Regions from separate parts of the Streptomyces sp. NPDC005728 genome, predicted to be linked through region 3. Evidence: riboswitches for the same ligand, from Rfam matches in the RefSeq annotation. Region 3 holds a riboswitch; each other region holds the start of a gene.
The links. Region 3 has a riboswitch for cyclic di-AMP ahead of ABZ471_RS09230 (transglycosylase SLT domain-containing protein). Riboswitches for the same ligand answer to the same signal wherever they lie in the genome.
Positions count from the first base shown of each region.

Region 1: linked by a shared signal. The riboswitch ahead of ABZ471_RS34575 (NlpC/P60 family protein) and the one ahead of ABZ471_RS09230 (transglycosylase SLT domain-containing protein) in region 3 are both predicted to bind cyclic di-AMP.
Region 2: linked by a shared signal. The riboswitch ahead of ABZ471_RS17075 (LysM peptidoglycan-binding domain-containing M23 family metallopeptidase) and the one ahead of ABZ471_RS09230 (transglycosylase SLT domain-containing protein) in region 3 are both predicted to bind cyclic di-AMP.
Region 4: linked by a shared signal. The riboswitch ahead of ABZ471_RS16595 (M23 family metallopeptidase) and the one ahead of ABZ471_RS09230 (transglycosylase SLT domain-containing protein) in region 3 are both predicted to bind cyclic di-AMP.

Region 1 is NZ_JBEXYL010000071.1:26,089-33,056, forward strand. It holds gene pcrA (DNA helicase PcrA) at 1-2,472, opposite strand, end outside; cyclic di-AMP (ydaO/yuaA leader) riboswitch at 2,757-2,928, shown strand; gene ABZ471_RS34575 (NlpC/P60 family protein) at 2,936-3,991, shown strand; gene ABZ471_RS34580 (tellurite resistance/C4-dicarboxylate transporter family protein) at 4,064-5,032, shown strand; gene ABZ471_RS34585 (hypothetical protein) at 5,036-5,389, opposite strand; gene ABZ471_RS34590 (NlpC/P60 family protein) at 5,810-6,874, shown strand; gene ABZ471_RS34595 (response regulator transcription factor) at 6,896-6,968, opposite strand, start outside.
Region 2 is NZ_JBEXYL010000022.1:5,287-12,254, forward strand. It holds gene ABZ471_RS17055 (XRE family transcriptional regulator) at 1-420, shown strand, start outside; gene ABZ471_RS17060 (DUF6126 family protein) at 417-539, shown strand; gene ABZ471_RS17065 (tyrosine-protein phosphatase) at 568-1,365, opposite strand; gene ABZ471_RS17070 (alpha-galactosidase) at 1,537-3,630, shown strand; cyclic di-AMP (ydaO/yuaA leader) riboswitch at 3,934-4,097, shown strand; gene ABZ471_RS17075 (LysM peptidoglycan-binding domain-containing M23 family metallopeptidase) at 4,102-5,112, shown strand; gene ABZ471_RS17080 (SGNH/GDSL hydrolase family protein) at 5,372-6,157, shown strand; gene ABZ471_RS17085 (TetR family transcriptional regulator C-terminal domain-containing protein) at 6,236-6,856, opposite strand; gene ABZ471_RS17090 (Glu/Leu/Phe/Val dehydrogenase dimerization domain-containing protein) at 6,951-6,968, opposite strand, start outside.
Region 3 is NZ_JBEXYL010000009.1:56,898-63,865, forward strand. It holds gene ABZ471_RS09215 (FAD-dependent oxidoreductase) at 1-612, shown strand, start outside; gene ABZ471_RS09220 (hypothetical protein) at 742-882, shown strand; gene ABZ471_RS09225 (HAD family hydrolase) at 947-1,759, shown strand; gene ABZ471_RS09230 (transglycosylase SLT domain-containing protein) at 1,794-2,282, opposite strand; cyclic di-AMP (ydaO/yuaA leader) riboswitch at 2,287-2,502, opposite strand; gene ABZ471_RS09235 (polyprenyl synthetase family protein) at 3,002-4,012, shown strand; gene ABZ471_RS09240 (DUF2092 domain-containing protein) at 4,566-5,768, shown strand; gene ABZ471_RS09245 (ABC transporter ATP-binding protein) at 5,810-6,784, shown strand; gene ABZ471_RS09250 (ABC transporter permease) at 6,771-6,968, shown strand, end outside.
Region 4 is NZ_JBEXYL010000021.1:19,860-26,827, forward strand. It holds gene ABZ471_RS16585 (PrsW family intramembrane metalloprotease) at 1-666, shown strand, start outside; gene ABZ471_RS16590 (aldo/keto reductase) at 757-1,701, opposite strand; gene ABZ471_RS16595 (M23 family metallopeptidase) at 1,772-2,806, opposite strand; cyclic di-AMP (ydaO/yuaA leader) riboswitch at 2,814-2,982, opposite strand; gene ABZ471_RS16600 (PP2C family protein-serine/threonine phosphatase) at 3,217-4,437, opposite strand; tRNA gene ABZ471_RS16605 (tRNA-Met) at 4,627-4,700, opposite strand; gene ABZ471_RS16610 (dihydrofolate reductase family protein) at 4,767-5,900, opposite strand; gene ABZ471_RS16615 (MarR family transcriptional regulator) at 6,035-6,568, shown strand; gene ribA (GTP cyclohydrolase II) at 6,726-6,968, shown strand, end outside.

The sequences.
Region 1 (6,968 bases), on a different contig from region 3:
CTTCGGCTTGGCGTCCCCGAAGTCGATCGTCGCCTCCGCGTTCCCACCCGTGCCCTTGATCGCGACGACCGTGCCGAGGCCGAACTGGTCGTGGGTCACGCGGTCCCCGACCGCCAGGGCGACCACCGGCTTCTCCGTGGTCCGCCGTGTGGCGAACCCGGACGCGCCGGCCGCCGACGACCGGGAACGGGACGAGGACAGCGAGGCCGCGATCCCGGAGGCCGGCCCGGAGGACACCGGTGCGGTCGCACCCGTCCGCTTCCACTCCACATGGGCGGCCGGGATCTCCTCCAGGAATCGGGAGGGCGGGTTGTACGACGGCTGTCCCCAGGCGCTGCGCAATGCCGACCGCGTGAGGTAGAGCCGTTCCCGCGCGCGCGTGATGCCGACGTACGCCAGGCGCCGCTCCTCCTCCAGCTCCTTGTTCTGGCCGAGGGCGCGCATGTGCGGAAAGACGCCGTCCTCCATGCCGGTCAGGAAGACCACCGGGAACTCCAGGCCCTTGGCGGTGTGCAGGGTCATCAGGGTGATGACGCCGTCGCCGTCCTCTTCGTCCGGGATCTGGTCGGAGTCGGCGACCAGGGCGACCTGCTCCAGGAAGTCGGACAGCGTGCCGCCCGGGGCGGCAGTCCCGGATGTCGCTGCGCCTTGGCCGCGCTCCTGCTCGAACTCCAGGGCCACGGCCGCGAGTTCCTGAAGGTTCTCGATGCGGGTCTCGTCCTGGGGGTCGGTCGAGGCCTGCAACTCGGCCAGGTAACCGGTGCGTTCCAGTATGGCCTCCAGGACCGTGGCCGGTCCGGCGCCGGACTCGACGATCGTCCGGAGGTCCTCCATCAGCACGTTGAACCGCTTGACGGCGTTCGTCGACCGCGCGGCCATGCCGTAGGCCTCGTCCACGCGCTTCAGGGCCTGCGGGAAGCTGATCTTCTCACGCTGGGAGAGGGCGTCGATCATCGCCTCCGCGCGCTCGCCGATGCCCCGCTTGGGGACGTTGAGGATGCGGCGCAGCGGCACCGAGTCCTCGGGGTTGGCGAGGACGCGCAGGTAGGCCAGGACGTCCCGGACCTCCTTGCGCTCGTAGAAGCGGACGCCGCCGACCACCTTGTAGGGCAGGCCGACGCGGATGAAGACCTCTTCGAAGACACGGGACTGGGCGTTGGTGCGGTAGAAGACGGCGACGTCCCCGGACTTTGCCTCGCCCGCGTCCGTGAGGCGGTCTATCTCGTCGGCGACGAACTGGGCCTCGTCGTGCTCGGTGTCGGCGACGTAGCCGGTGATCCGTGCGCCCTGGCCGGCATTGGTCCACAGGTTCTTCGGGCGGCGGGACTCGTTGCGCTCGATGACCGCGTTGGCGGCGGACAGGATGGTCTGCGTGGAGCGGTAGTTCTGCTCCAGCAGGATCGTCGTCGCGTTCGGGTAGTCCTCCTCGAACTGGAGGATGTTGCGGATGGTCGCGCCGCGGAAGGCGTAGATCGACTGGTCCGCGTCACCCACCACGCACAGTTCGGCGGGCGGGAGGTCGTACTCGTTCGGGGGGACGTCTGCTTCGCCGGCGCGGTCGCCCGTGCCGACCAGTTCGCGCACCAGGGCGTACTGGGCGTGGTTGGTGTCCTGGTACTCGTCGACCAGGACGTGCCTGAAGCGGCGGCGGTAGTGCTCGGCGACGTCCGGGAAGGCGCGCAGCAGGTTGACCGTCGTCATGATCAGGTCGTCGAAGTCGAGCGCGTTGGCCTCGCGCAGCCGCGACTGGTAGAGCGCGTAGGCCTGGGCGAGGGTCTTCTCGAAGCCGTCGGTGGCCTGGGCGGCGAAGTCCTCCTCGTCGATCAGCTCGTTCTTGAGGTTGCTGATCTTGGCGCTGAAGGACTTGGGCGGGAAGCGCTTGGGGTCGAGGTCCAGGTCGCGGCAGACCAGGGCCATCAGGCGCTTGCTGTCGGCGGCGTCGTAGATGGAGAAACTCGACGTGAAGCCGAGCTTCTTCGACTCGCGCCGCAGGATCCGGACGCACGCGCTGTGGAAGGTCATGACCCACATCGCGTTCGCGCGCGGACCGACGAGCTGCTCGACGCGCTCCTTCATCTCGCCCGCGGCCTTGTTGGTGAAGGTGATCGCGAGGATCTGGCCCGGGTGCACGTTCCGCTCGGCGAGCAGGTGGGCGATGCGGTGGGTGAGCACACGGGTCTTGCCGGAACCTGCGCCGGCGACGATGAGCAGCGGGGAGCCGGCGTGGGCGACCGCCGCGCGCTGGTTCTCGTTCAGCCCCTCCAGGAGCGCTGCCGCGTCGATCGCGGGGCGCGGGGCGCCGTCGCGGTAGTACGCGTCCCGGTCCGGCGGCACGTCGAACTTCCCGCCGAACAGATCGTCCGCAAGCGGCTCCGGAGCGTGATCGTCCTCGGGCGGCGGCGGGGGCTCCTCCTCGCGCCCGCGAGGGGGCTGGAGGTCCGCCAGGAAGCTGTCGTCAAAGAGGCTGCTCATCGCTCTCCGAGTCTAGGGCGCCGCACCGACAACCGGCCGCCACCCCGGGAACATGGCCGGATCGCCGGAGGGTTGATCACCGCTCCCGAGCGGTCGGTCATCGCGCAGTTCCGCGCCGATCAGGCCCTCACGCTGCGGAAGCGTCTTGTCACGCCTGTATGAAAACAGCCTCAGGTCACGGAAATGTATCGGACATATGGCACACCAACCTTCACAGGAGTCACACGAGTTGGCTAGGTTGCCGTCAGGCCGCACGACCCCCTTCCGGCGAACGTCGCCGAGCGCCGCGGCCTCCGCCGAGTCCGGTGCGCCCTACGTGGCAGCCGGAGCCGGGGACCCACCGATCCCGGGGTGAATCGGCCGACTCCCGCCCGGGACGACGCCGTAGGGCAACCCTTCCGAACCACCCGCCCGAACCCGACAGCTAACTCGGTAGGCGGCACATTGGAAGGAGTCGCCTCTCTTGGCGTCGCACCGCAAGCCGCGCCCCGGCGGAACCCTCGGACCGGGCCTGCACACGCCCGCCCTCGCCACCGCCGCCTTCACCTCCGTGGCCGTACTGTCCCAGACGGCCGAGGCCGCCCCCGCCGACGACGGCAGGCCGAGCGTGGAGGAGATCGAGAAGAAGATCGACGAGCTGTACCGCCGGGCGGACTCCGCGGCCGAGCGGTCCGAGGAGGCCACGGAGCGGGCCGGGCGACAGCGGGGGCGGCGGGAAGACCCGCGCGGGAAGACCCTGTTCGCGGACGCGCCGCAGGAGCAGCCGGAGCCCTCGCCGGACTACTTCGACCAGAACCGGCTGATGGACCGGCTGGCCTCGACCGTGAAGAAGCGGCAGGAGACCGCCCGGAGCCTGGAGCCGCAGGCCGACAGGGCCCCGGAGACACAGGCCGACAGGAGCGCGGCGGCACCGACCGCCAGAAGCACGGAGGCGGCCCCCGTCTGGAGCCAGGAGGCGCCGGCCGGGAGGCCGGACGAGACCCGAACCCCGTCGCCGCGTGACCCGAAGAGCGCCAAGGCCGTCGTCCAGAAGAAGCTCGCCTCCGCCCGCGAGCTGCTGTCCCGGCTGACGGACCGGGAGCAGGCTCGGCCGGCCGCGCCGGAGCAGCGGACGCAGGAGGGGGCCGAGCCGCGGTCGTACGGGTCCTCGGGCGCGCAGGCCTCCAGGGCCGAGAAGGCGGTCTCCTTCGCCCGCGCCCAGATCGGCAAGCCGTACGTGAACGGGGCCAGCGGCCCCGGCTCCTACGACTGCTCAGGCCTCACCCAGGCCGCCTGGAAGGCCGCCGGTGTCACCCTTCCCCGTGCCGTGCGCGACCAGGCCGCCGCGGGCACCCCGGTCTCCCTCGCCGACGCGCACCCCGGTGACCTGGTCTTCTTCCACGGCGACCACAGCCACGTCGGCCTCTGCACGGGCAACGGGATGATGATCCATGCCCCGCGGCCCGGCGCGTACATCCGCGAGGAGTCCGTCTTCCACGGGGGCGAATCGATCATTCACAGCGTGGTCCGGCCGGCCTGACCGTCCTCTTTTCGAGCCCCACGCGCGCGTGCCCTCCTCGCCGGGCCCGCTCGGCTCCCTAGCATCGGGCGCATGCCCGGCATCTCAGGTCTGCGTGCGTGGTGGGCGGAGCGTCCGCCGGCGGCAGGAGCCGCCGTCATGGCGACCGGCATCGTCTCGGTGGGCCTGCACCTGACGGGCGACGAGACGCTGTCCCGGGTCTTCCTCTGGCCGGCCTGCGTCGCCTGGGTGGCGCTGGCCGCCGACTTTCTCGTACGGCTGCTGATGCAGCGGCAGCGATGGGTGGCCGCGGCGGAGAGTCCGGGCGCGCTCACCGCCGTCGCCGCCACGGCGGTGCTCGGCACCCGGTTCTCGGCGCTCGGCCGGCAGACCCTGGCCGAGGTGCTGCTGGTGGTGGCGGTGGTGCTGTGGCCGGTGCTGCTGTTCCTCGTCGTGGGGCACTGGAAGCGGCGCATGCCGGGAGCGGTGTTCCTGTGTTGCGTGGCCACACAGGGGCCGGCGGTGCTGGCGGCCACGCTGGCCGCGGCCGAGACGACGGCATGGCTCGCGCGTGCCGCGCTGGTGCTGTTCTGGCTGGGCCTGGTGCTCTACGTCCTCGCACTGCGGCACTTCGATCGGCGGCAGGTGTTCGAGGCGGCCGGGGACCAGTGGATCGCAGGCGGAGCGCTCGGCATCTCGGCACTGGCCGGGGCGAAGCTGCTCTCCGCCGACAGTGCGCGGCTGTACCTGTGGAACGACGACGACCGGGGTGTGCTGCGCAACGTGACGGTCGCGCTGCTCGTCCTGGATCTGGCCTTGTGCGTGGTCCTGCTGGCCGCCGAGGTGGCCCGGCCGCGGCTGCGCTACGACATCCGGCGGTGGGCGACGGTGTTCCCGCTGGGGATGACCGGGGCGGCCACGCTGTCGGTCGCGGCCGCCCTGGGCATCGGGTCGTTGAAGGGGCTGGGGCGGGTGCTGGTGTGGGGGGCGGTGGCGGCGTGGCTGGTGGTCGCGGCCGGCGCGGCCCTCGCGGTCCGTGGAGGGATCAGCGGACGGCGCTGAGCGTCAGGTCCACAGCACGGCGATGAAGATGTTCGCCGCGGTCAGCAGGCCGACCAGCCCGAAGGCGCCCTTGTCCACCTTCTCCTCGTCGCGCTTCACGTAGACCAGCCCGAGGATCACGATCAGCAGGGCCAGCTTCAGGCCGATCTTGACGGTGTTGACGTGGTGGTCGTCGGCCTGGTTCAGGCCGACCAGGATCACGCCGGTGCCCAGCATGGCCAGCGCGCCATGCAGCATTCCGGGGACGAAGCGGGCTGTGCCCTGGCCTATCGCCTTCATCTGGGTGAGGAAACCACCGAGCAGCGCGGCGATGCCGATGATGTGCACGCCGACGAAAAGATGGATGAGTACGTCCATGGGCCCGGAGCCTAGTGAAGGGCGCTTGAGGCTCCCTTCACCGGGCTCGCCGCCGGATCCGTGGATCTTGCATATATGCGCCCCATAGCACCACGCGGCTCCCGCGTGTCCCGCATTGCGCGCATCGGTCACCACGCTGCGTGAAGGCGACGCCTCCGACCTCGAATCTCGGTCACATACGGTCACACCTCGATCGGTCAAAGCCAGTTCTGCACTCCGCGTTACCTGCCTGTCACAGGCAGGCCTAGCGTCCTCCCCCAGGTGACCGGCTCCCCACCGCCGCCCGGGCCAGGGGCGGCCGTCGGCCACCACCGCCGAGAAAGGTCCGGCGGCGGCCCGCTTCCCCTGTGCGGGCCGCCGCCGGACGCATCGACCGCTCGCTCGGTCGCACGAGTCCCACGGAAGGACGTGACGGTCCAGGTGGCAGCGCACCGCAAGCCCCGACAGCGCTCGCTCGGCGGGAACACGGCCCGCACGGCCGCCACCCTCGCCCTGGCGGGCGCGGCCACCGCAACGGCCTTCGAAGGAGCGGCCAACGCCGCGCCGGAGCTGACCCCGGCACAGGTGAAGGCCAAGGTGGACAAGCTGTACCAGGAGGCGGAGACCGCCACCGAGACGTACAACGGGGCGAAGGAGAAGGCGGTCACGGCCCAGCGGCGGCTGAACTCGCTGCGCGACGAGACCGCCCGCAAGCAGCAGAAGCTCAACACGGACCGGGACGCGCTGGGTTCGCTGGCCGCGACCCAGTACCGCGAGGGCGGGATCGACCCCGCCTGGCAGCTGGCGTTGTCCAGTGACCCCGACCGGTATCTGGACAAGGCGGAGTTCGCGGAGCGGGCCGGCGAGCGGCAGGCCAAGGCGGTGGCGGGGGTACGCGAACAGCTGCGGGAGATCGAGCAGTTGCGCGGCGCCGCCCGCGTCGAGCTGAAGTCGCTGCGGTCGCGGCAGGCGGAGTTGCGGCAGCAGAAGAAGACGATCACCGGGAAGCTGGCTCAGGCGCGCGAGCTGCTGGCCCGGCTCACTTCGCCGCAGCGGGCCGAGGTCACCGGCGACGGCGCGACTCCGGGGCACGCCTCACGATCGGCTTCGGACGTCCGGGCGGCCCTGGAGCAGGCGGGGACCGTCGCCGCCTCCGACTCCCGCGCGGCGGCGGCCGTCGCCTACGCCTACCAGAAGCTCGGCAGCCCCTATGTGTGGGGCGCTACCGGCCCGAACGCCTTCGACTGCTCGGGCCTGGCCCAGGCCGCCTACCGCTCGGCCGGCATCTCCCTGCCGCGCACGACCTACGCCCAGATCAACGCGGGCCGACGGGTCTCCCGCTCCGAACTCCAGCCCGGTGACCTGGTGTTCTTCTACTCCGGCATCAGCCACGTCGGCATCTACGTCGGCAACGGCCAGATGATCCACGCCCCGAACCCGTCGGCACCGGTCCGGCTGGCGCCCATCGACCAGATGCCGTTCGCAGGGGCTACGCGGGTCGTCTGAGGGCCGCAGCCGGGCGGGCGGTCAGACCAGCCGTCGGGCCGTCGCCCAGCGGGTCAGCTCGTGGCGGTTGGACAGCTGGAGCTTGCGCAGGACC
Region 2 (6,968 bases), on a different contig from region 3:
ATCTACGGTACGACCGTCTCGGAACTGCTCGGCGAGACCGTCGCCGACCGGGACGCCATCGTGCGCGCCGCCGACATGGAGCCGACGCGTGCCGGCGGCTGGACCTACGTCCAGGCCGGTGGTCCCGGTCGCGCCATGCAGGCGCTGCGCGTCCGGGTGCCGTACGGCACCCAGGGCGACGTGGTGCGCGTCCACCCCGGCGAGGAGTGGCTCCACGTCCTCAGAGGGCGCCTCAGGCTGCGCCTGGGGGACACCGCGCACCTGCTCGGGCCCGGCGACAGCGCGCACTTCGACTCGCTCACCCCGCACCGCCTCGCCGCCGAGGACCACGACGGCGTGGAGCTGCTGTTCGTCCACACCCTGCTGCAGAGCCCCACGGCCACCCTGTGCCTGGGCCCCTTGACCGGAGAGCTGTCATGAGAGACATCGAAGAGAAGTTCCCCCGCTCCTTGTGGATCCGTCTCATCATCTACATCGCGCTCGGCCACGTCCTGGCCGCGTTCCTCTACCTGCTGTTCGCGGTCGGAGCCAAGGGCTGAGGGGAGTCGGGCCAAGGGCTGGGCGGAGTCAGTCGAGCAGGCGTTCCCGCAGCCGCTCGCGGGCCGCGGGGGTGAGCCCGAGGCCCTGCTCCAGGTAGGTGTCGACGCCGCCCCACGTCTCGTGGATGCTCTCGAACGCCGCCTGCAGATACTCGGCGCGCGCGTCGAAGAGCGGGCCGAGCAGCTCCATCACCTCGGGTGTGTACGCGGTGTCCGGGCTGCCGTTGCGGCGGACCTTGTAGCGCCGGTGCTTGGCGTTGGACTCCAGGTAGTCGGCGACGATCGCCTCGCGCTCCACGCCCACGGCGAGGAGCGTGACGGCTATGGAGATGCCCGCACGGTCCTTGCCCGCAGCGCAGTGCATCAGCGCGGGCACGCTGTCCTCGGCGAGCGCGTGCAGCACCCGGGAGTGCTCGGCGGTGCGCTCCTTGACGATCCTGCGGTACGAGCCGGTCATCCGGGCCGCCGCCTTGCCGTCGGCGAGGATGCCGCGCAGCTGGTCGAGGTCGCCTTCGCGGACCATCTTCCAGAACTCGGCGCCGTCCGCCGGGTCGCTCAGCGGCAGGTTCACGTTCCGCACGCCGGGCAGCTCGACGTCCGGGCCCTCCAGCTTCTGGTCGGCCGCGTTGCGGAAGTCGAAGATCGTGTGCAGGTCCAGGGTGGTGAGGAAGGCCGCGTCCGCCGCGGTCGCGTGCGCGAGGTGACCGCTGCGGAACAGCACTCCGGGGCGCACCCGCCGTCCGTCCACGGTCGGCAGTCCGCCCACGTCACGGAAATTGCGCACTCCGGCCAGCTCGGGCTCGGTCGACGGGACCTGCTGCGTCACGGGGGCTCCTCCCGGTAGGCCCCGTCGGCGCGGCTCGTCGACGGGCACGCTGTCGACCATACGACATCGATTTCCTCGGGCAATGAGTTGTCCACAGGCATTGTCAGCAGGGTCCGCGGCCCTTGATGATGTTGGCACTTGAGCGGATCTGTTGGCACCTGTGAGGTCTCGATGGTGGACATCGCCGAAAACGGTCGTACGTGGCTCCTGTCGGGGCCCACCAGCAGCTATGCGCTGCATCTCACGGACGCGGACGAACTGCTGCACCTCCACTGGGGACCACGGATCGCGCTCGCCGACGCCGAGGCCCTGGCGGTCAGCCCGCTGCCCGCCTACTGGCCCTTCGAGTCCCCGCTCGACGGCCGCGAGGAGTACCCCGTCGAGGGCGGCCCCCGCTTCGTGCGCCCCGCCCTGTCCGTGCGCACCGAGGAACGACGCGGCACCGAGTGGCACTTCGTGTCGCACTCCATCGCAGACGGTGCAGGCGGCGCCGACGGCGAGGAGCTGCGGCTGCGCTTCGACGACGACGGGCTGGCCGTCACCCTGCACTACCGGATGCGCGGGGACGTCGTGGAGCGCTGGGTGACCGTGGCGAACGGCGGGCATGCGCGCGTGGAGCTGCTGCGGGCCGACGCCGCCACCTGGACCCTGCCCGACCGCGAGGGCTGGCGGCTGTCCCAGCTGCACGGCCGCTGGGCCGCCGAGTCCCTGCTCGCCACCGCACCTCTCACCCACGGCGAGAAGATCATCGGCAGCCGTCGCGGCCACACCGGCCACCAGCACCTGCCCTGGGTCGCGCTGGACACCGACGCGACCGAGGAGCGCGGCGAGGTCTACGGCTGTGCGCTCGGCTGGTCCGGCTCCTGGCGCATCGCCGTCGCCCGACTCCCCGATGCGCGCGTGCAGATCACCGGCGGCGCCGGCTACGACGACTCGGGCCTGCTGCTGCTCCAGCCGGGGGAGTCGTACACCACACCCGTCTTCGCGGGGCTGTGGAGCGACGGGGGCTTCGGCGGGGCCAGCCGCACCTGGCACGCCTACCAGCGGGCACACGTCATCCCGGACGCGGAGCGGGACCGGCCCGTGCTGTTCAACTCCTGGGAGGCGACCAACTTCGACATCTCCGAGGAGCAGCAGGCCGCCCTCGCCCGGCGCGCCGCCGGGATCGGCGTCGAGCTGTTCGTCGTGGACGACGGCTGGTTCGGTGCGCGTACCAGCGACCGGGCCGGACTCGGTGACTGGACGCCCAACCCCGACCGCTTCCCGCACGGTCTCAAGCCCCTCGCCGACCAGGTGCACGACCTGGGCATGCAGTTCGGCATCTGGGTCGAGCCGGAGATGGTCAACCCCGACAGCGACCTCTACCGTGCCCACCCCGACTGGGTGCAGTACGAACCGGGACGGAAGCGGACGGAATTGCGCAACCAGCTCGTCCTCAACCTTGCCCGCGAGGACGTCCAGGGGTATCTGGGGGAGCAACTGGACGCGCTGCTGTCCAGCGCCCCGATCGACTATGTGAAGTGGGACTTCAACCGCTGCTTCACCGACGCGGGCTGGCCCGGCGAGCCGTACCCGCAGCGGCTGTGGGTCGACCACGTCCGCGCCCTGTACGCCCTGCTGGACCGGCTGCGCGCAGCTCACCCCGGGGTGGCCTTCGAGTCCTGCTCGGGCGGCGGCGGCCGGATCGACCTCGGCGTGCTGAGCCGCACCGACCAGGTGTGGACCTCCGACAACACCGACCCGCTCGACCGGCTCGCCATCCAGCACGGCTTCAGCCAGATCCACCCCGCGCGGGTCATGGCCGCCTGGGTCACGGACAGCCCGAACACCCAGCTCAACGGGCGGGTCAGCTCGCTGCGGTTCCGCTTCGTCAGCTCGATGGCCGGGGTGCTCGGCGTCGGAGGCGACCTCGCCGAGTGGACCGACGCGGAGCTGGCCGAGGCCCGGGAGTGGGTGGAGCTGTACAAGGAGATCCGCCCGGTCGTCCAGCGCGGCGACCTCTTCCGGCTGCGGCCCCCGACCGGCGGCCTGAGCGCCGTCCAGTACGTCCTCGGGGGCGAGAGCGTGGTCCTCGCCTGCCTCCAGGCGCAGAGCTACGGCGAGCCGGTGCCGGCGGTGCGGCTGCGCGGACTCGACCCGACCGCAGCGTACGAATGCCGCGAAACGGGCGAAGTGCACCGAGGTGCCGTCCTGCTCCATCACGGGCTGCGCACCGGACTGAAGGGTGACCTGGATGCGACGGTTCTCCGGCTACGCCGTATCTGAACCTTCTGTCCGAATTGGAGCCTTCATTCCAACTCGCTCTGGAATAAGGAAACGTGGGGACGGGGTGCGTGAGGAGCGTCATATTCGTGACCGAGTGTCGCGGGTCATGTCCACGTAATACCCGTATCGCCAAAGGAATTTGAAAAGAGGAAGGATGCGGTAATTCACGGAGGGTGACCGTGAATTCCCGAATTCGATCAGCTGGAGCAGGAACGCCGGGAACCGGCTGCTTGTCCGGGTGCGTCTTGCTCGCTTACGTTCGCCACCAATCCGGTCGGAACGCCGAATCCTGCCGCCGCCCGGAGTCCCCACACACTTCACCCGTGTTCGGCAGGAGCGGGGGACCCGCCAGGTACGACTGCCTGTCCCGGTCTCCGGGGCAGGCTGGGGGTGTAGCCGCGCACCGCGCGGCCGGGCAGCTCCAGCCCGAACCCGACAGCTCACCTCGCAGGCGTCGGAGAGGAATGCGCCATGCCCGCAAAGGGTAAGCACCGACGCCCCAAGAACCGGCGTTTCACCCGCTCGATCGCCGTCGCCGGAACCGGTGGCGCCGCGCTGGCGCTGCCGCTCATGGGCGCCGCCGGAGCGCACGCCGCCACCGCGCAGCCCGTTTCCGGAAAGGCCGTGCAGTCCCTTCCCGCCGTCGAAAAGGCGGCCGAGAAGAAGGCTGCGCAGCAGAATTCGGGTGTGCGCAGCTACACGGTGAAGGCCGGCGACTGGCTTGCGAAGATTGCCGGCCAGCAGCACGTCGGCGGCGGCTGGCACCGGCTCTACGAGGACAACCGGCAGGCGGTCGGCGAGAACCCCTCGCTGATCCACCCGGGTCTGAAGCTGTCGCTCGGCGGGCAGGCCACCCGGACACACACCGAGCCTTCCGCCCCCGCGCAGCCCTCGCGCCCCTCCGGCTCGCAGGCTTCAGTGTCCAAGGCCTCCGGCTCCAAGGCCTCCGGCTCCAAGGCCTCCGGCTCCAAGGTCTCCGTGTCCAAGGTCTCCGTGTCCAAGGCCTCCGGCTCCGAAGCCTCCGCGCAGACCTCCCAGGCCCGCCAGGCTTCCGGGACCGCCGTCACCCCGGCCACCGGCTACACCCTCCCGGTCGCCGGCGCCACCGTCGGCACCGGCTACCACGTGGCCGGCAGCATGTGGTCCAGCGGTTACCACACCGGCGTCGACTTCGTCGTCCCGACCGGTACCTCCCTCAAGGCCGTAGGCGCCGGCACCGTCGTCTCCGCCGGGTGGGGCGGCGCGTACGGCAACCAGGTCGTCATCAAGCTGAACGACGGCTACTACGCCCAGTACGGGCACCTCTCGCAGCTCTCCGTCTCGGCCGGCCAGACCGTGACCGCGGGCCAGCAGATCGGCCTGTCCGGCGCCACCGGCAACGTGACCGGCCCGCATCTCCACTTCGAGATCCGCACCACGCCCGACTACGGCTCGGACGTGGACCCGGTCGCCTATCTCCGCTCGCACGGCGTCGCCGTCTGAGGCTCCTTTTCCTGGATCCTCCTCCAGAACCGCCTGCCTGACGCGCAGTCGAAGGCCGGACCCGATCCCCGGGTCCGGCCTTCGGCATGACAATCGCACGTCCAACGCGCCTGACGACGTCGCTATTCCTGGATTGGCAAACAATTTAAGGGTGTCTCATCTCACCGTTCGTCAACCCCCGCCTACGGTCGCGTAGGTCACATCCGAAGGTGAATCATGGTGCGACGTGGCAGACGATTCGAAGAATGACAACAGATCAGTGATCGGGTCGTACGTAGCGGTGGGGGACAGCTTCACCGAGGGCGTGGGCGACCCCGGCCCCGACGGGGCGTTCGTGGGCTGGGCCGACCGGTTCGCGGTACTGCTCGCCGACCGGCGCCCCGAGGGCGACTTCGCGTACACCAACCTGGCCGTGCGTGGAAAACTGCTCGACCAGATCGTGGCCGACCAACTCCCGCAGGCCGTCGAACTCGCCCCGGAGCTGGTCTCCTTCTGTGCGGGCGGCAACGACATCATCCGGCCCGGCACCGACCCGGACGAGGTGGCCGAGCGCTTCGAGCGGGCCGTGGCCCAGCTCACCGAGGCCGCGGGCACGGTGCTCGTGACCACCGGATTCGACACCCGTGGCGTCCCCTTGCTCAAGCATCTGCGCGGCAAGATCGCCACCTACAACGGGCACGTCCGAGCCATCGCCGACCGGTACGGCTGTCCCGTGCTCGACCTGTGGTCCCTGAAGTCCGTCCAGGACCGCCGGGCCTGGGACGACGACCGGCTCCACCTCTCACCCGAGGGACACACGCGCGTGGCGCTGCGCGCCGGCCAGGCTCTCGGTCTGCAGATCCCGGCCGATCCGGAGCAGCCCTGGCCGCCGCTCCCGCCCCGGGGCACCCTGGAGATCCGCCGCGACGACGTCCACTGGGCCCGCGAGTACCTGGTCCCGTGGATCGGACGCCGACTGCGGGGCGAGTCCTCCGGGGACCATGTGACGGCGAAGGGCACCCTGTCGCCGGACGACATCAAGATGCGGATCGCGTCGGTGGCCTGACCACCGCCGCCCGTGCCCCGTACCGCGAGCCGGCGGTGCGGGGCGCGCCCGTGTGACGGCTCGCCCCTGCCGGACGGTTCACCGCTCCCGCTCGGTCAACGTCTCCCGCCGCAGCCCGAGTTCCCGGGCCAGGGCCTCGTCCACCCACTGCTGCGCCCGGGACCGCGGGACCGAGCCCGGGTACGACGTCAGCTGCACCGCGAGCCCGTCGAGGAGCGCGGTGAGCCGCAGGGCCGCCCCGGCGGGGTCGGCGCACACGAACTCGCCCGCTGCCACGCCCTCCGCGATGACCTCGGTGATCGCCGCTTTCCACTGCCGGTCCAGGTCCCGGGTGACCTCTCGGAGGGCGGGCTCGCGCAGCGCCACCGCCCATCCCTCGATCCACAACCGCCAGCCCTTGGCCGAGCCCGTGGGCGCGTACCAGCGCACGGCCGCCCGCAGCCGGCGCAGCGCGGAGGTCCGCCGCCCCAGCAGCCCCCGCAGATGCGCGAGGTCGCCCTCGGCCGCGTAGGCGAAGGCGGCAGCGACGAGCCTTTCCTTCGTCGAGAAGTGGTACAGCACCAGCGCGTTGCTCACACCGAGCGCGGAGGCCACGTCGGCGATCCTGACCGCCGCCACGCCCCGCGTCTCGATCTGCTCGATGGCGGCCCGCAGCAGCTCCTCCCGCCGCTCCGCCACGCTCAACCGCACTCTCGCCACGCGGTCACCCTAGTCCGTCGGCCGGACCGGTGCCGAAACGGCCTGGTTCCCCAGGCCACTTCGCGCACCGGGCCGGAGGGCCGCCCGGCCCCCGTCAGCGGTACCACCCGAA
Region 3 (6,968 bases):
CTCGCGGCCGAGGCCGGCGCCCAGGTGCGCGTGGTCTCGCGCGGCCGCGGCCGGGTCGCCTTCGGCGCCCCGCCCTGGAACCAGCCGAGGCTGCGCCCCGAGTCGCCCTTCGGGCGCGCCTGGTCCCTGTGGGCGCTCAGCTACTACCCCCATCCGTACCGCTTCCTGCCCGCCCGCACCCGCCACTACCTGGTCCGCCGGGTCCTCGGCCCGCTCGGCGCCTGGTGGTTGCGCGACCGCTTCGAGGGCAAGGTCCGGGTCCAGGAGGTCGAGCGGGTGGTGGGCGCCGAGGCACCGGACGGCAGCCCGGTCCTCGTCGTCCACGGCCACGGTGGCCGCACCGAGCGGCTTGCCGCGGACCACGTCATCGCCGCCACCGGCTACCGAGTGAACATCGCGGCCATGGACTTCCTCGGGCACGAGCTGCGCACCCGGCTCGCGGTGAGCCGGGGTGCGCCCCGGCTCGGCGCCGGGTACGTCTCCTCGGTGCCGGGCCTGTACTTCACCGGCCTTCCGGCGGCGTCCTCGTACGGCCCGGTGATGCGCTTCGTCTGCGGTACGGAGTTCGCCTCGCCGCGGCTGGCAGGGCACCTGGCGGCCGCGCACGGGTGAGTGCCGGGCGGGTCTGAGCGACGGGCGGGGCCACACCCCGCCCCACGCTTTCCGTCCCGCTCCGTCGGTGCAGTGAAAGCAACCCGGCGAGCACCGCTGACGCTCATGAGGCGCACCATGCGGGCACGGATGGCAACCCGGCGTAGATCCTTCGCCGACCACTTCGCCGAGAAGCAGCTCTCCGCGCTGACCCTCACGCTCTCCGCCACCGGCATGGTCAACCGCGTCATCCACACCATCGGGGAGTCCACAGGCACCACTTGGGGCTGAGCAGCACACAAGTCCGGGAAGATCAGGGTGAGTCGGCGGTGCGCGCTGTCCGTATTCTCTGATCATGGCCGCACCCCCCGCATATGCACTGATCGCCACCGACCTGGACGGGACGCTGCTGCGTGGCGACGACACCGTCTCCGACCGGTCGCTCGCCGCGCTCGAGCGGGTGGCGCGGGCCGGCGCCCGGCACCTGGTGGTGACGGGCCGGCCGGTCCCCCGGGTGCGGCCCCTCCTGGACGGCCTCGGCTGCACGGGGCTCGCGGTGTGCGGACAGGGCGCACAGGTCTACGACGCCGGCGCCGACCGTCTGCTGTGGTCGGTACGACTGGACCGGGACCTGGCCGAGACGGCGCTCGGCAAGATCGAGGCCGAGGTGGGGCAGGTCTACGCGGCCGTGGACCAGGACGGCGTGGACGGGCTCACGCTGATCGAACCGGGGTATCTGATGCCCCACCCGACCCTGCCCGCCGTACGGGTCGGCCGGCGCGACGACCTGTGGTGCGCGCCCATCAGCAAGGTCCTGCTGCGCCACCACACGCTGTCCGACGACGAGTTGGCGGCGACCGCGCGTTCGGCGGTGGGCTCGCTGGCGACGGTCACGATGTCCGGTCCGGGGACCGTGGAACTCCAGCCGTGCGGCGTCACCAAGGCGACGGGGCTGGCGCTGGCCGCCGAGCGCCTGGGGATCACGGCGGAACGGGCCCTCGCCTTCGGTGACATGCCCAACGACATCCCCATGTTCGACTGGGCCGGACGCGGTGTCGCGATGGCCGACGCCCACGCCGAGCTCAAGGCCGTCGCCGATGAGATCACCCTGTCGAACGAGGACGACGGCATTGCCGTCGTCCTCGAAAGACTGTTCCCGACCGACTGACCGGGATATCAGTAGGGCCTGCCGCCGCTGCCTGTCAGTAGGCGCCGAAGACGTTGTCCATCGACCCGTAGCGCGCGGCCGCGTAGTTGCAGGCGGCCGTGATGTTCGCGACCGGGTCGTAGATGTCGAAGGACGTTCCGGCCACGTGGTACGCGTTGAACGTCGGGTCGATGACCTGGAGCAGGCCCTTGGACGGGATGCCCTTGGCGGCGTTGGAGTCCCAGAGGTTGATGGCCTTCGGGTTGCCCGACGACTCGCGGATGATGTTGCGGTAGATGCCGTTGTACGACCCCGGGATCTTCTTCTCGGCCATGATCGCGAGCGACTCGCGGATCCAGCCGTCGAGGTTGTTCGGGTACCCGGCGAGCGTAGTGGACGGCGTGGTGGCCGTGGGGGTGGCCGCGGAGGCGCTGGTCGCGCCGATGAGAGGAAGGGCGAGCACGGCGGCACCGGTACCGACGACAGTGAGCTTGCGGACGAAGCGGTTGGGGCGGGCACGGCGGGACTGAGCGGCAGCAGACATGGGGAAGTCCTCTCCGTCGCCTGCGAGGTGAGCTGTCGGGTTCGGGCGGGGAGGTGCCCGGCCGTGCCCCTGGGGGAGGAGGCACGACTTCACCCCGAGCCGTTCCGGTGCGGCGAGTGCCGTCCGGTACAGCGGCTTACCTGGGTCCCCCGCTCCTGCCGTACGAATGAGTTCGTCGATGGGTTGAGTCAGGCGCGGCAGGATTCGGCGTTCGCCTGACTGGCCCGGAAGCTATGCGAGAGCACATGTCCGGAACAAGTATCTGATTCACATAAAGAGCCCGTTGACCTTGATCTGCGCCGTATGGGGTACTTGATCCTTTGCTGCTGCCAACACTCAACTGGCCGATACGGCAAGGGAGACCGGTGGTGGCGCGATCAGTTGGGTGCAGGGGCGCGCGTGACCCAACTCACGAAATGACGAAGTGTATCAAATCAGACATGCAGGATTAGAGGGATTTGCTGCGCGTGTCGTAATAAGGAGTACTCCACTCGCCACTCATTTCACGACAAAACGGGCGGATTCCTGGTAAGTCAGTGAAAGTCCACTCTTATCAGATGATCAAAAACATACCGACCCTGATCCGATACCGCCCGGGCTGGACCGGTGGGCGCTATCGGTGATCGAAACAGGACCGGATACGCTGACTTGAGTGGTGGCAACGACCTATCGACAAACCGCGTAATCGCCAGCAGACACCAGCAGACAGGAGACCCCTCGTGACCGTCGTCGGGCCGTTCGGGCTGAGCGTGCGGGACCAGGCTCTGGAAGCCGATGTCCAGGCCGGATTGACGGCTGTCGAGGAAGGCTTGCTCGAAGCCACCAAGAGCGAGGTCCCGTTCATCACGGAGGCCGCGCAGCACCTCGTACGGGCCGGCGGGAAGCGGTTCCGGCCGCTGCTCGTGATGCTCGCGGCGCAGTTCGGCGACCCGTACACGCCGGGGGTCGTGCCGTCGGCCGTCGTCGTGGAGCTGACCCACCTGGCCACGCTGTACCACGACGACGTCATGGACGAGGCGTCCGTGCGGCGCGGTGTGGACAGTGCCAACACCCGCTGGGGCAACTCGGTCGCGGTCCTCACCGGCGACTTCCTCTTCGCCCGCGCCTCCCAGATCCTCGCCGACCTCGGCCCCGAGGCGGTCCGGGTGCAGGCCCTCGCGTTCGAGCGGCTGGTCACCGGGCAGATCCTGGAGACCGCAGGTCCCTCGGACGGCCGCGATCCGGTCGAGCACTACCTGGACGTGCTCAGCGGCAAGACGGGCTCCCTGGTGGCCGTGTCCTGCCGGTTCGGCGCGATGATGTCCGGCGCCGACGAGACGGTCGTCGACGTGCTCACCCAGTACGGCGAGCGGCTCGGGGTCGCCTTCCAGCTCGCGGACGACGTCCTGGACATCGCCTCCGACTCGCACGAGTCCGGCAAGACCCCGGGGACCGACCTGCGTGAGGGCATCCCGACGCTGCCCGTGCTCCGGCTGCGTGAGCGGGCCGCCCGTCTCGGCCTGCCGGAGGACCTCGCGCTGTGCGAGCTGCTGGACTCCGACCTCAGCGACGACGCGCGGCATGCCGAGGCGCTGTCCGCGCTGCGCGCCCACCCCGCGCTGGAGCAGGCCCGCCGGGACACCGTCCGGTACGCGGAGGAGGCGCGGGCCGCGCTGGCCCCGCTGCCGGAGTGCGACGCCAAGGCGTCGCTCCTCGAACTGTGCGACGCGGTGGTGCACCGGGCGGGCTGACCGCCTGCGCCTCCCGGCTTCGTCGGCGCTCCGGACGTTCCCGGCGCGCCGCAAGCCTGGCCGTCGCCGCAGTCGGGGTGGCCGCCGCCGCGGCGATCCCGGCATCCCCGAGCCGGACCTCAAGGCCACCCGACGGGCAAGCACCACGGGCTGCTCGCCGGCACCTCCGGAGATCCTGTGGCTGAACGCCGTCGCCGGAGTCGCCCCGTCCGGCTCCTGCACCCCGGGCAGGCTCGTCGGGGTGCCCTATCGGGCTGATCAGGCGGATCACGCGGATCAGGCGTACTACGTCTTCGTGCAGCGCTGACCCGGGTCGGCGCGGACTGCGGCGGCCTCTCCCCGCCCGACCCCTACGGGTCGGGGGAGGCACCGCCCCGACGTGTCATACCGCAGGCGTACACGGAGTTGGCTCCGTGGTCTGACGCTTCCTCACGGCCGATTTGGTCAGATGGAGAACACGGAAATCACCACTCATCACCGATTCGGGTGAGAATGGCGGCTCAGGTGGACCAGTGTGGGGACAGCCGCCGCCGACGACGGAGGTAAGGCACAGATGGCACCGTACGAATCCGACGACGCGGCGAGCGCCGCTCAGGGCGAGGACCTGCACTCAGGACGACGCAAGGCCGCCCGGTACGTGGTCCCGGTCGCGGTGGTGGGAGTGGCGGCGGCCACGATCGGGCTGGTCCCGGCGCTCGCCGACTCCGGTGACCCCGACCTGCCGAAGATCACCGCACAGCAGCTCATCGAGAAGATCGCCAAGTCGGATGTGCAGCAGCTGTCCGGCACGGTGAAGGTCAGCACCGACCTCGGCCTGCCGGACCTCGGCGGCCTGGAGAGCAGCCTGGCGTCCGGGGCGGCCCAGGGCGGCGGCTCCTCCGCGGACCCGACGTCCAAGCTCACCGAGCTGGTCTCCGGCACGCACACCCTGCGCGTGGCGACCGACGGGCCGGACCGGCAGAAGCTGTCGCTGCTGGAGAGCGGCGCCGAGTACAGCCTCATCCACGACGGCAAGGACATCTGGGGCTACGACAGCAAGAGCAACGAGGTCTACCACGGCACGGCCGCCGACTCCGGCAAGGAGCACCGGGCCGAGCCGCCGGCCACGCCCAAGGACTTCGCCGACGAGGCCCTGAAGTCGGTCGACGACACCACGTCCGTGACCGTCGACGGCACCGCGCAGGTCGCCGGCCGCGACGCCTACAAGCTGCTGATCAAGCCCAAGCAGTCCGGCACCACGGTCGGCGCGATCAGCATCGCCGTGGACGCGAAGACGGGCATGCCCCTCAAGTTCACGCTGACCCCGAGGAGCGGCGGCGCGGCCGTCCTCGACGCGGGCTTCACCCAGGTCTCCTTCGCCAAGCCGGCCGCCTCCACCTTCGACTTCACCCCGCCGAAGGGCGCGAAGGTCACCGAGGAGAAGGAGGGGTCCAAGGCGTCGGAGCACGCCCCGACGTCCGGTCAGGGCTTCGCCGAGGGCCTGGACGGGGCCACCGTGCTCGGCGAGGGCTGGACGTCGATCGCCACCTTCGACACCGGCGCCAAGGGCGGCCTGCCGTCCGGCTCCCAGGACGGCGCCGACGGCGCCTTCGGCGGCTTCCTGGGTTCGCTCGGCGATCAGGTCTCCGGGAAGTTCGGCAAGGGCACGGTCTTCTCCACCCGCCTGGTCAACGCCCTGATCACCGACGACGGCAAGGTGTACGCCGGAGCGGTCACCAAGGACACGCTGGTGAAGGCGGCGAACGAAGGGAAGTAATCCCTTCCGGGGAACGGGGACACGACGAATCGAGGGAGCCGATGGACGAACCGTCCGCCACGGAGTGGGACTCGGGGGACGCGCCGGCGCACGTCATCGCCACGCGCGGCCTGACCAAGCGCTACCGCGGCGGACAGCTCGCCGTGGACGGTCTCGACCTGACCGTCCCGGCGGGCAGCGTCTTCGGCTTCCTCGGTCCGAACGGCTCCGGCAAGACCACCACCATCCGCATGCTGATGGGCCTGATCGAGCCGACCTCGGGCACGGCCCGGGTCCTGGGCCGCCCCATGCCCCGGGCCACCCGCACCGTCCTCCCGCAGGTCGGCGCGCTGATCGAGGGCCCCGCCCTCTACGGCTTCTTCTCCGGCCGGGACAACCTGCTGCGCTACGACGCCGCCGACCCGACCGCCGACCCACGCACCCGGCGCGCCCGTGTCGCGGCCGCTCTGGACCGGGTGGGCCTCGCGGCCGCCGCGGGCAAGAAGGCACGGGCGTACTCGCTCGGCATGAAGCAGCGTCTGGGCCTGGCCGCGGCCCTGCTCCAGCCGCGCAGACTGCTCGTCCTGGACGAGCCGACCAACGGCCTCGACCCGCAGGGCATGCGTGAAATCCGCGCCCTGATCCGGGAGCTGGCCTCCGACGGCACGACCGTCTTCCTCTCCTCCCACCTCCTCGACGAGATCGAGCAGGTGTGCACGCACGCGGCGGTGATGACACAGGGCCGCCTGGTCACGCAGGGCGCGGTCGCCGACCTGGCGGCCGGGGCGCGCGGCCGGCTGGTGGTGACCACACCGGACCCGGGCGAGGCGGCCCGGGTGCTGAAGGAGCAGGGCGTCGGAGACGTCACGGCGGACGGCGAGCGGGTGACCGGCGAGCCGCCCGTGCAGGACCTCGCCGAAGTGAACGCGGCCCTGGTCGCGGCCGGCGTCCGGGTCCGGGGCTTCGCGCTCGAACGGGCCTCCCTGGAGGACGCGTTCGTGGCACTGACGGGAGAGGGATTCGATGTCGCGGGCTGAGGCACTCCAGGCACCGGCCGCACCCGGCCCCGGCCGTCCGAACCCCCTGTGGACCTTCGGGCTGCTGCGCAGCGAGCTGGGCATCACGGTCCGTCGTTGGCGCACGCTCGCGCTGCTCGGCGTGCTGGCGGCGGTTCCGGTGCTGGTCGGGATCGCCGTGAAGATCGAGACACAGGGCGGCTCG
Region 4 (6,968 bases), on a different contig from region 3:
CGCGGGCTGATCCCGCTCGGCGGGCTGCTGCTCGCGATGAGCATGCACGCCTTCTGGAACGGCTCCTCGGCCTTCGGCGAGTTCGGGTTCTTCGCCGTCTACGGCGCCTTCATGGTGCCCGCGTTCGGCCTGCTGACCTGGCTCGCGATCTGGACGCGGCAGCGGGAGCTGCGGACCGTGCAGGAGGAGCTGCCGGCGTATGTGTACGCGGGCTGGCTGGGGCCGGCCGATCCGTTCGTGCTCGGGTCGATGCGGGCGCGGCGGACGGCCCGGGATCACGCTCGGCAGCACTTCGGGGGGTGGCCGGCGGCGCGGGCGGTGGCACAGTACGAGGCGTACGCGACCTCGCTGGCGTTCCTGCGGCACCGGGGCCGGCAGGGGCGGGCCGGGGCCGAATTCGTCGTACGGGAGGGGGAGCTGCTGGCCGAGCTGTGGAAGCGGAGGGAAGTGGCTCGCCCGGCCCTGGAGTACGCGGCGAGGGTGGCCGCGCCGGCTCGGCCACCGTACGGGGCGCCCATGCCTACGGCGTACGGGGCCGCGTACGGGTATCCGTCGGTGCCGTATCCCGCGTATCCGTCGCTGCCGTATCCGGCGAATCCCGCGTATCCCGCGTATCCCGCGTATCCGACGGTGCAGAATCCCGCGCACAACCCGTATCGGTCGTAACCGTGTCGGTCGTAGCCGTGTCGGTTGCGGAGAGTCCGGCACCGCCGGGTCGCGCCGGCCCGGCTGAGCGCCGTGGCGGCCGGGGAGAAGTCAGGCGGAGGCCTGGGTCAGGCGGTCCAGTTCCTGCTGGGTGAGCCGCAGCTCCGCCACGCCCAGCAGGGCCGGAAGCTGTTCCACCGTGCGGGCCGAGGCGATCGGGGCGGTCACCGTCGGCTGGGCGGCCAGCCAGGCCAGGGCGACGGTGGCCACGGGGGCCTCGTGGGCGGTGGCGATCTCGTCCAGGGCCGTGAGGACCTTCTGGCCGCGCTCGGATGCGAGGTGCTTGGCGGCCGCGCCGGCGCGGGCGCTGTCGACCGTCGCACCGGGGCGGTACTTGCCGGTGAGGAAGCCGGCGGCGAGGGCGAAGTACGGGACCGCCGCGAGGCCCTCGCGGGCGGCGAGGTCCTGCAGCGGGCCCTCGTAGGTGTCGCGGGAGACCAGGTTGTAGTGGGGCTGGAGGGCCACGTACCGGGCCAGGCCCTCGCGGTCGGAGAAGTCCAGGGATGCCTGGAGGCGCTCCGGGGTGATGTTGGAGGCGGCGATGTGCCGGACCTTGCCCGCCTTCACCAGTTCGTCGAGCGCGCCGATGATCTCCTCGACCGGCACCTCGGGCTTGTCGAAGTGGGTGTAGTAGAGGTCGATGTAGTCGGTGTCCAGGCGGCGCAGGGAGGCGTCCGCGGCCGCCTTGATGTTGGCCGCGGACAGGCCCGGGTACTCCGGGTGCTGGCTGACCTTGGTGGCGATGACGACGTCGGAGCGGTTGCCGCGGGCCTTGACCCACTGGCCGATGATCGTCTCGGACTCACCGCCCTGGTTGCCCTCGATCCACGCCGAGTAGGAGTCCGCGGTGTCGACGAAGTTGCCGCCCTCGGCCGTGTAGGCGTCGAGGACGGCGAAGGAGGCTTTCTCGTCCGCGGTCCAGCCGAAGACGTTGCCGCCGAGGGCGAGCGGGAAGACCTCGAGGTCGGAGGAGCCGAATGTACGCAGAGCAGTCATGCCTTACGTCAACAACCGGAGCGGTTGATCGGATTCCGCTCCGGTGCGCAAAGGCCGGACAAACGATCCGTCAGGGGGTGAGACCCTTGCCGCGCAGCCAGGCCATCGGGTCGATGCCGGTGGACTGGCCGTTCGGGTGGACCTCCAGGTGGAGGTGCGGGCCGGTGACATTGCCGGTGGCGCCGACGCGGCCGATGACGTCGCCGGTGCTGACCTTCTGGCCGACGGACACGCTGATCGAGGACTGGTGGCAGAACCACAGCTCGGTGCCGTCGTCGAGGGTGAGGATCGTGCGGTAGCCGTAGGAGCCGGCCCAGCCCGCCTCGGTGATCGTGCCGCTGTGGATGGCCTTGATGAGCGTGCCGGTGGGCGCGGCGAAGTCGAGGCCGGTGTGGTAGCCGGAGGACCACATCGAGCCGGCCTGGCCGAAGGTCGAGGTGATCGTGTAGGACGAGGTCGGCAGCGTGTACTGCTTGGCCAGCGCGGCCAGGCGCTCCTCCTCGGCCTTCTTCTTGGCGGCGGCCTCCGCCTCCTTCTTGGCGGCGGCGGCCTTGGCGGCGGCTTCCTTCTGCGCCTTGGCGGCCGCGTCGGCGGCCTCCTTCTCGGCGGCTGCCGCCTTCGCCGCGGCGGCCCTGCTGTCGGCCTTGCTCTGCTGCTGCTCGGCCTGGGCCATGATCCGGTTGCGCAGGGCCTCGCCAGCGTCGGAGCCGTCCTCGTCGCTGTCGGCGGAGGTCGTGCCGACGTTGCTCAGCGAGGCCGTGGTGGCCTTGGGCGCGTCGGAGGACGAGTCGTCGTCGAAGAGGGAGCCGACGGAGGGCAGGTCGGGCATGGAGATGGACACCGGCGGCTTCCCGGTGTTGGCGCTGGCCATGCCGCCCGCGCCGACGGCGGCGATGACGCCGACACCGAGGACGGTGGAGCTGCGGGCGAGTCCGCCGCGCTGCTTGGCGACACGGTGCCGACCGCGAACCGGCCGTATGGACTCCTCGGTGGGGTTCCACTCCTCCCAGGAGCCCTCGTCGGTGCGCTGGGCGCCGAAGTAACCGAAGGTCTCGGTCTCACTCGGCATGAACGGGGCTTCGGGGGCAGGCCGGTTGGACGCCACGCGGGCGTACTCCTTTCCTTCCTCCGCCTACCGGGTTAGCTGACGGGTTCGGAGCAGGAAGGTCTCCTACGCGCGTATACCGGCCGTGGACTCAAGCAGTTCACGACGGCATCCGCGCGATTCACCCCAAGGTGGTGGTTCCCCGGTTCCCTTGCAGGATTCGGCGCGTGCGCACGGAGCCGCCTCTTGTGACGGCTGGGACGACCGCGCTGCGTTATCGAACGTTAATAGACCCACGTGCCAGATTCCAAGCCGTTCGGCTTGATCATTAACGATTCCGAGGCGGGACGTAGGGGTCAGGAGCGGTGGAAAACGGGCGACTTGACCGGCGTTCAGGAGTCACCACGTTTTTGATGGTGACTCAGCTGTTATGCGGAGGGCTCCGATCCGATCACCGTGGGTGACATCGGTCAGGGTCGTCGTACGGCGAGCAGCGCCATGTCGTCGGTCGTGCCGCCCCCGGAGTGCCGGCGTACGTCCGCGGCGAGCCGGCCGAGCAGGGAGCGGGGGTCGGGGAAGCTGCGTCCGGCGAGCCGGCGCCGGGGGTCGTAGAAGCGGCCGTGGGCGTCGCGGGCCTCGGACAGGCCGTCGGTGTAGAGCAGCAGCGTGGCGCCGCTCGGGAAGCCCGACTCGGTCACCCGGTCGGGCCACAGACCCAGGTCGGCCATGCCGAGCGGCAGGGCGGGCTCGTGGGCACTGAGGGCGCGCAGGGTGCCGTCGCCGTGCAGGAGCAGCGGCGGCGGGTGACCGCGGTTCACGATCCGTACGACACCGTCGCCGCTGTCGCCGTGCGGGAGTTCGGCGAGGACGGCGGTGGTGAAGCCCTCGAGGGCGTCGATCCCGCTGCGCCGGGTGCCCTCGCGGGCCAGCGCCCGCTCCAGCCTTCCGGCCACCGCCTCCAGCGTGGCCTCCTGCTCGGCGGCCTCCCGGAACGCCCCGATCAGCACGGCGACGGCGGCGACCGCGCCCATGCCCTTGCCGCGCACGTCCCCGACGACCAGCCGTACGCCGTGCGGGCTGTCCTGCACCGCGTACAGGTCGCCGCCGATGAACGCGCCCTCCTGCGCGGCCTCGTAACGGGCCGCGATGTCGAAGCCGTCGATGCACGCGTCCGGTTGGGGCAGCACGGCCCGCTGGGCGGCCTCGGCGATCTCCCGGGCGGAGGCGAGCCGCCGGTCGCCGAGGCGTACGACCCTGTTGATGGCGGCGGCCAGGACGGCGACCGTGGCCACGGTGACGACCTCGGTGATCGTGGTGGCGTCCGGGTCGAGTCCGAACCGGGCGTGTACGACGCAGGTTGCGGCCAGGGCGGCGAGGCCGGTGAGGAGCGTGGTGCGCAGCGAGGACAGCGGCGCGGCGATCAGCGGGGCGGCCGTGAAGAAGGGGACGGCGGTGAAGGCGCGCGGGGTGAGGAGGTCGTACACGATCCCGCCGGCGATCAGGAGGGCGGGCAGAGCGCGGGCCAGGGTGCGCGCGGCGGGACGACGGCCACGGCGCTTCTCCGGCGGGCGGGGTGCAGGCTCCTCGCCGAAGCCGGGCTCCGGGGCGGGGCCGGGTTCCGAGGCGGGGCGGCCGGGGCGTCGGCCGCCGGCCCTGGCATGCGGGCCCTCCTCCACCTCACCAGGGCACACTGCTCGTCTCCCGTGTCCTTGACGTACGTCCAGCGTGGCCGGAGAAGGGACGGCGGGCGACTGCGGTGGACCGAGCGGATGACCGCATGTGACGTACGCCACGCGCGTATACGCCTCGGCGTACCCCGGGAGGACGGGAAAACACTCAGGGCCGGAATCCATTGCTGAATTCCGGCCCTGAGCCTTCAGTAGCGGGGACAGGATTTGAACCTGCGACCTCTGGGTTATGAGCCCAGCGAGCTACCGAGCTGCTCCACCCCGCGTCGTTGTGACTCCAGTGTACGCCATGCGCAGGACACGAAGCACACGGGTTTCCGCGGGGTGACGTCTCAGGGCAGCAGGTGGGTGTTCGGCGCCTTCGCCGGGCCTTCGTACTCCGGCAGCAGGACGACCTCCACGCCCGCGCCCACCAGCACCCCGGTCCCGTCGGCCGCCGTCACGAACGTGTCCGGCTCGCGCCAGGCCGTGACCACCCGTCGTACGCCCGCCCGCAGGATCAGCTCGGCGCAGGGGGCGGGGCGGGAGGCGCGGTGGGAGCAGGGTTCCAGGCTGCTGTAGACGGTGGCGCCGGGCCGGCGAGGGTCGGCGGGGTCGATCTTCGCGAGGGCCGCCTCCTCCGCGTGCACCACGGGGTCGCCGCCCTCGCGCGAGTGGCCGCGTGCCAGCTCCGTGCCGTCGGCGGCGACCACCACCGCGCCGACGCTGAAGGCCGTGCGCGAGGGCGGGCAGAGGGCGGCCAGGTCGCAGGCGGTGCGCAGCCAGTGGCGGTCGGCGGCGACGGGCTCCGGGCCGGTGCCGGGGGCGGTGGGCTCGTAGCGCATGAGGACTACGTCCTCGATCCGGCGGGTCTCGGTGAGGCGGAGGCGGCCGCCCTGGTACGGCCCCGGCCCGAACAGGCGCGGGGCCGCCGGGTCGCCGACGAAGAGCGGGGCGAGGACCAGCTGGAGTTCGTCGGCGAGGCCCTGCCGCAGGAGCTGGGTGTGGACGGTTCCGCCGCCCTCGACCATCAGGCGCCGCACCCCGCGCACGTCGTGCAGGTGCTCCAGCAGGGCGCGCCAGTCGAGGGCGGGGCCGAGGGAGACCACGTCGGCGGTCCGGCCGAGGGCACGGGAGGCCTGCTCGGCGCCCTGGTCCGTCGTGTACACGAGCTTCTCGCCGCCCGTGTGCCAGAAGTTCGCGGCCGGGTCGAGGTCGCCGGCGGCGGTGACGGTGACCTTCAGGGGGTACGGAGCCTTGCCTTCGGCGGTGCGGGCCGCCCTTCGCTCGGGCGAGTTCACCAGCAGGCGCGGGTTGTCGGCGCGGATGGTGCCGGCGCCGATCAGAATGGCGTCGACCGAGGCCCGTACCTCGTCGACCCGGTCGAAGTCGGCCGGGCCGGACAGCAGGAGCCGGTCCGGGCCGGTGTCGTCCAGGTAGCCGTCGAGGGAGACAGCGGCGGACAGCAGGACGTACGGGTACGGCATGGACGCGGTCTCCCTGGCGAGCGGTCACGACGGGCGGGCTTGGTCCTGGACCGGCCGGCCCGGTCCAGGACTGGCGGTCCTGGCAGAGCACGGGCGATCTTGGTTCAAGTTTGAAACAAACCTACACTGGCGGCATGACGACCCGCTGGCTCACCCCCGAGGAGCAGCGCGCCTGGCGCGCGTACATCGCCGCCTCCCAGCTCCTGGAGGACGCGATCGACCGGCAGCTCCAGCAGGAGGCCGGCATGCCGCACCTGTTCTACTCCGTGCTGGCCAACCTCTCCGACGCACCCGAGCGGCGCCTGCGCATGACCGATCTCGCCGAGAAGCTGAAGATCACGCGCAGCAGGCTGACGTACGCGGTGACCCGGCTGGAGCGGGACGGGATGGTGCGGCGGGAGGACTGCAGCTGGGACAAGCGCAGCAGTCTCGCCTCGCTGACGGACGAGGGGATGGCCGTGCTGGAGCGTACGGCACCCGGGCACGTCGAGACGGTCCGCGCGACCCTCTTCGACCGGCTCACACCGGAGCAGGTCGGGCAGCTGGAGGCGATCTGCACGGGGATCGCGCGCGGGCTGCAGGAGGAGGAGACGGGGGGCGCCGCGGAGGACGTGCCGTGGCGGCGGCGGTCGTCGCCCTGTTCGGGCGGGTCCGAGGCATCGCCGTAGGGGCCGGTACGCCCGCACGGCCGCGTGCTCCACGCCCCGCGCGCCCGCATGCCGCACCCAAACCCGTTGCTTTAACTTTGAAACATGAGGTAGGGTCCCGGACCGAGCATCTGCTTCAAATCTGAAGCAGATGCAGGGAACGGAACCGGAGGCCCGCATGCCCGACACCCCCGCCGCCACACCGCGCTCCCGCGTCCGGGTACCGCTGCAGTTCCACGACGGCTACCGCGTCGACGCCGAACTCGTCACCTTCCACGGGCTGGCCGACGGCCAGGAGCACGTGGCCGTCGTCCTCGGCGAGCCCGGTCCGGTTCCGCTGGTGCGGCTGCACTCCGAGTGCCTGACCGGGGACGTCTTCGGCTCGGCCCGCTGCGACTGCGGTCCCCAGCTGCGCGAGGCG